2 regions of the Exiguobacterium sp. s36 genome follow, and region 1 is predicted to be linked to the other one. Evidence: predicted binding sites of a transcription regulator. Region 1 holds the regulator's gene; the other holds the start of a gene.
What was found. The regulator LexA, encoded in region 1, represses DNA repair genes until DNA is damaged. The targets are predictions, from matches to a motif close to CGAACATATGTTCG.

Region 1 (3,215 bases):
AAACTACGAGTCAGCTTTAGACGTCTTGATTGAAATTGTAGATGATTGTGTCGGCTTTCCATATTTATTTTTTCCAGACTTTGTCGCAGTCCATGGACAGGCGGAAGAACATTGGGAACGCTCGATGTCAGCACTCGAACTCTTCACGCAGAAATCGTCTTCTGAATTCGCAATCCGACCTTTTCTGCTTCGTGATTCGACGCGAGTGATGGATCGCATGATGGCATGGGCCAAGCATCCGAATGAGCATGTGCGAAGATTGGCAAGTGAAGGCTGTCGTCCTCGTCTTCCGTGGGCGGAGTCATTACCGATGTTCAGAGAAAATCCGGCTCCCGTGTTTGCGGTTTTAGAGTTATTGAAAGAAGACCCATCATTATATGTAAGGAAAAGTGTCGCCAACAATCTCAACGATATCTCGAAAGATCACCCGGAAGCCGTGCTCGAAGTCTCGCTTCGATGGCAAGGCGAACATCCTCATACCGATTGGGTCATCAGACATGCGTGCCGAACATTGATCAAATCCGCACATCCTGACGCCTTAACGCTGTTCGGTTATACGCAAGAAACGGATTTGACCGTCAACGCATCGATTTCGATACATCCGAACATGCTCAGTATTGGGGAGGCGTGCGAGATTCAATACGATGTGTCGATTCGTCCAGGCGATGCTGCATATATTCGGGTCGAATACGCCATCGACTTTATAAAAGCGAATGGGAAAGCGAGTCGTAAGGCGTTTCTTTTTACGAATAAAACCGTCGCTGGGGGAGCAAAACTTGCAGCGAGCAGAGTCCACAACTGGTCAGACTTGACGACGCGTCGACATTATCCGGGTGCGCATCGAATCGTCCTGTTGGTAAATGGACGAGAAGTTGCCGAAACTCGACTCGTGTTGCATAAACGAGACGACTGATAAATGTTTTAGAGACAATCGACGGTTCGAAAAAGGGCAACCCAGTCTAATAGACGGGTTGCCCTTTTGGGTGTATGGCATAAGCATTTGCTTAAAACGCACGTTTGAAGAACGTCGATGCATAGTCGAGCGTCGTATGTAGCGTCGTCGCGAAGACGAGTCCGAAGAAACAGGCTGCCCCGTTCAGGTCGAGCCACGATTTGGCAGCTTCCTCATACGGCGTGAACGTGAGCACGAGCGTGAGCGGGAAACCGAGATAGATGACCCGAATCAGATCGCTCAAGAGCGGCAAATGCGAGAATAACGACCGATGGGGCATAAGCTTCACGTAAGGGAGCCAAAAGCCCCGAAGCGGTCCCCATCGATAATAGGCGTCCGACTTCAAGTCGAGGTCCGGGGAGAGCCAGAACGTCCCGATCAGGGCGCCGAATAGGAACACGGTCGGAACATCGATGTCAATAAAAGGCGTGGCAATCGCAAGAGCACCGATTGCCACGAGATTCGTACGGGTATGTGTCTTGCCACTCGCCATTAGTGAATCGTCCGGTATACACCGATGACCTTCCCTAAAATCGACACGTTATCGAAATACATCGCTTCGAGTTCGTCGTTCTCCGGCTGGAGACGCACTTTCGAAGCTTCTTTATAAATCCGCTTCACCGTCGCTTCGCCTTCATCCGTCATGGCAACGACAATCTCTCCATTGTCGGCCGTGTTCTGTTGGCGGACGAGGACACGGTCCCCATCCAAGATGCCGGCGTTAATCATCGAGTCTCCCGAGACCGAGAGCATATAGACGTTGTCGGAACCGACGACGTGGGCCGGGAGCGGGAAGTGTTCTTCCACGTTCTCGATTGCCGTAATCGGCGTACCAGCCGTGACTTTCCCGATGACCGGCACGTACATGACAGCATCGTGGTCTTCGACGACTGACATCTCTTCATCTAAAATCTCGATGGCACGTGGCTTCGTCTTGTCACGTCGAATCAATCCACGTTTCTCTAGACGGTCCAAGTGTCCGTGGACGGTCGAGCTCGATGCGAGTCCGACAGCCTCTCCGATTTCACGAACAGAAGGGGGATACCCTTTCGCCCGAACCTCGGCTTTTATAAAATCAAGAATCTGTTGTTGTCTTGCTGACATTTTTTTCAATGGATTTCACCTCGATTATGTCGAATATCCTGCGAACGCATCCTATTCTTTATGGGTTTAGTTTAACACAAGAACACATGAGCGCACAAACATTCGTTCGTTTTTTTCTACTTGACCGAACAGAAGTTCTTGTTTTATGATGAGAACAGATAAACGAACAGACGTTCTCGAGAACGTGTATTCTTATTCCCAGGAGGTAATCGTTATGAGAGACACAATCAATGGAATCATTTTAGTCGGCATGTTGGCACTTGGAATGTTCGCGTTTTATATGGTCGGGGAGATGCGCCACGACGTCGATGTCGTCGCGACCGAACCGGTGATCGAGCATAGCGTCGAAGAAGAAGTCGCTTTGACGGAGGCCGAGTCGCTCGAGGCACAGCTTATCGCTGAACGCGCTGAGAAAGAAGACGACAAGACGACGTGGTTCGCCGCTGAATAATCTTTTCTGATTGCGAACAGCCCCCGAACCTGTGTATCGTAGAGGGCGAATGGAAAGAAAGGAAGTGACGGGATGCGAGTCGTCATTTATTGTCGCGTGTCGACGAACAAGTCCACGCAAGAGACGTCACTCGGTCGCCAAGCAGACGAACTGACGCGGATGGCGAAACGTCTTGACGCCGAAATCATCGACGTGATCAGTGAGCAAGAGAGCGGATATGAAGTCAATCGGACGGGGTTGCTCGATTTGTTGGAGCACGTCTCGACGTCTAATCTCGATGCTGTGCTCGTCAGCGATGACAGCCGCCTCGGACGAGGGAACGCGAAAATCGCCATCTTGCATACGCTCATGAAACATAACGTCCGCTTGTTGACGATGCAATCGTCCGATGAATACGTCGTCTCGGATGCCGAGAAGATGGTGCTTGAAATCGTCAGCGTCGTCGAGGAGTATCAGCGTAAAATCCATAACGCGAAAATCTCACGCGGCATGCGTCGGGCGGTCGCGAACGGGTTCAACCCGCATCGCAATATCCAACATCACGATCAGGGCGGCCGGAGTCGAATCGAAGTGCCGATTGAAGAAATCGTCCAACTGCGCGAGCGCGGGTTAACGTTCGCTGAAATTGCCGCCACGCTCCGTGGTTTTGGCTACGAGGTGTCGAAGGCGACGGTGAACCGCCGCTATTTGGAGCACGTGTCAGTACCA
Region 2 (3,215 bases), on a different contig from region 1:
GTCACCTCGACGACGGAACCTTCGAAGACGAAAGATAGCCCAGCAATCAAGGCAATCGTCGACAAGAGGCAAAAGAGGCCAAATATTTGCTCGAACGACGACGTGAGCGGTTGCGTCCCTGTCGTCACGTTCAGGTAGAGGAAACCGTAAATCGTCATGGCGAGCATCGTCGAGACAATCCGGATGGACCGACTGACGTTCGGCATGAAGAATACGCCATAGGTGACCATGATGATGAAATAGTGGACGTTCGCACCCCAACCGAGCACGACCGTCGAGATAATCGCGTTATAGACGACTTCGACGAACAGACCGACGAAGAACGCCCGATACAATCGTTTATGTACAAAATAAAAGGATAACGTGTAATAGAGAATGCTGAGTAGATTCGACCAGGCGAGTACCGTGACGCCGAGTTGCCAAAACGTGATCAAGAACACGACGTGGATGAGCCAAGCGAGCGCGTTCCCGTAAAAAGTGATGCGGTAATTATATAGTGTACCGCGACGTTCCTCATAGGCAGTTCCCACGCGAACACCTCCTGAATCTTAGTATACCGAACCGTCATCGATTTGCCCATGGGCATTCGAGAATCAAGTCAATCCCAAACTCGAAAACGTCTTGAACACGTCATTATGATTGCGTGAAATAGATATTTCACGCAACGTTCGTTTACACGTCATTTTCACCCGAGACACACATCGACCTGCGAACCGGAGAAATCACGTCATATAATCCGGTTTACATAATTAGTTATGGTGAACCAATTGATTTGTTTTAAAAATTTGAAAGAGTTACAGTTGTATGATAAAAGAAAATAAAGCTTGAAACGGTGATTCAGGTAAAGGTACACTGAGAACGTAAACAAAAGGGGGATTTCAGGATGGACGATCAACGTTTGAAACAATGGCTCACCGAGGCGAAGACGATCGCTGTCGTCGGCGTGTCAGCGAACCCGAACAAGACCGCGAACCAAATCGCAGACTATTTGATCTTGCAAGGTTACACAGTCATCCCTGTCAATCCAACGCTCGAGTCGTGGAACGGACGCAAAGTCTATCCGACGGTCGAGAGCATCCCGGGGCGCGTCGATATCGTCGACGTCTTCCGACGCAATGAGTATTTGGCCGGCGTGGCCGAAGATGCCGTCCGACATGGGGATGTCGGTCTCGTCTTCAACCAGCTCGGGCTCACCAGCCCGGACGCCGAGCGGATCGCTCGCGATGCCGGACTCGACTACATCGAAAATCGATGCATCTATGTCGAGCACGCCCGCCTTCTCGGTTAAGACCTACCTCCTTGGTAGGTCTCCTTTTTTTCACGAGCCCCGCTCGCGGAGGGAGGCTTGCCAGAATCCAAAAACAGCTATACAATAGGATAGAAAAACGAACGTGTGTTCGAAATTGAGGTGACGAAGATGTCAACAGACTTATTTAATTACAATGAAGACGCCATCCAGGTGCTCGAAGGACTGACTGCTGTCCGGAAACGTCCGGGGATGTATATCGGTTCGACCGACCATCGCGGCTTGCACCATCTCGTCTATGAGATCGTCGATAACGCAATCGATGAGGCGCTCGCCGGATTCGGTGGCCAAATCGATGTGACCATCCATAAAGATGACGCGATCACGGTACGAGATCACGGGCGTGGGATGCCGACGGGGATGCACGCCTCCGGGAAACCGACGCCAGAGGTCATCTTCACGGTCCTTCACGCCGGCGGTAAGTTCGGCCAAGGCGGCTACAAGACGTCAGGTGGACTCCACGGGGTCGGCGCCTCGGTCGTGAACGCACTCTCGAGCAAGGTCCTCGTCACGATTTATCGCGACGGCAAAGTGTTCGAGCAGACGTTTGCCGACGGCGGGATCCCGCAGACGACGCTCCTCGAGACCGGAAAGACGCGTCAGACAGGGACGAGCGTCTACTTCAAACCGGACGCCTCGATTTTCTCGACGACGACATATAACTACGACACGCTCGCTGAACGGCTCCGTGAATCAGCATTCTTGTTAAAAGGATTGACGATCACGTTGACGGACGAGCGCTCGGATAAAGAAGAGACGTTCCATTACGAGGAAGGGATTGCCGAGTTCGTCCAATATTTGAACGACGATAAGGCGACGCTTCATCCAATCGTCTATTTCGAAGGGACGGAGAACGATATCGAGCTCGAGCTCGCCTTCCAGTTCACGGACGCCTATTCCGAGAACGTCCTCTCGTTCGTCAACAACGTCCGGACTCGTGACGGCGGCACGCACGAGGTCGGCGCCAAGACGGCGATGACCCGCATCGTGAACGAGTACGCCCGAAAGAACGGATTGTTGAAAGAAAAAGACAAGAACCTTGACGGCGGTGACGTCCGCGAAGGCTTGACGCTCATCGTCTCGGTACGGATCCCGGAAGAGTTCCTCCAGTTCGAGGGGCAGACGAAATCGAAACTCGGTTCGCCCGAGGCCCGTACGAGCGCTGATGGTGTCATGGCCAAACAACTGACGATCTTCCTCGAGGAGAACCCGCAGATGGCGACGATGCTCATCAAGAAGGCGATCCGCGCCGCCCAGGCCCGCGAAGCCGCCCGGAAAGCCCGGGAAGAGGCGCGCAACGGCAAGAAGAAGAAACGTTCGAGCATCTTGAACGGGAAACTGACGCCGGCGACGTCGAAGAACGCCGCCAAGAACGAACTGTTCCTCGTCGAGGGTGATTCGGCCGGCGGTTCGGCCAAACAGGGCCGTGATCGTACGTTCCAGGCCATCCTGCCGTTGCGCGGGAAGGTCATCAACTCGGAGAAGTCGAAACTCCAGGACATCATGAAGAATGAGGAGATCAATACGATCATCCACGCGATCGGGGCCGGGGTCGGCCATGACTTCGACCTTGAGGACTGTAATTTCGACAAAATCATCATCATGACCGATGCCGATACGGACGGGGCTCACATCCAAGTGCTCCTATTGACGTTCTTCTTCCGTTATATGCGCCCACTCGTCGAGGCCGGCAAAGTGTTCGTCGCCTTGCCACCGCTCTATCGGATCTCGAAAGGGAAAGGCAAGTCGGAACAGTTCGAGTACGCCTGGGACGAAGAGGCGCTCGAGAAGCTCGTCAAAGTGTATAAGAAGGGCTATATCCTCCAGCGCTACAAAGGTCTCGGTGAGATGAACGCCGACCAGCTATGGGAGACGACGATGAACCCCGACACACGGACGCTCATCCGTG

Region 2: a site for LexA is predicted at 1,387-1,400, ahead of parE (DNA topoisomerase IV subunit B). Genes of this name have one in related genera too.

Annotation. Positions count from the first base shown of each region.
Region 1 is NZ_JACSLW010000001.1:52,573-55,787, reverse strand. It holds gene KNP95_RS00265 (DNA alkylation repair protein) at 1-913, shown strand, start outside; gene KNP95_RS00260 (metal-binding protein) at 1,005-1,445, opposite strand; gene lexA (transcriptional repressor LexA) at 1,445-2,065, opposite strand; gene KNP95_RS00250 (hypothetical protein) at 2,271-2,507, shown strand; gene KNP95_RS00245 (YneB family resolvase-like protein) at 2,580-3,215, shown strand, end outside.
Region 2 is NZ_JACSLW010000008.1:66,063-69,277, forward strand. It holds gene KNP95_RS16220 (GGDEF domain-containing protein) at 1-530, opposite strand, end outside; gene KNP95_RS13955 (CoA-binding protein) at 884-1,288, shown strand; gene parE (DNA topoisomerase IV subunit B) at 1,418-3,215, shown strand, end outside.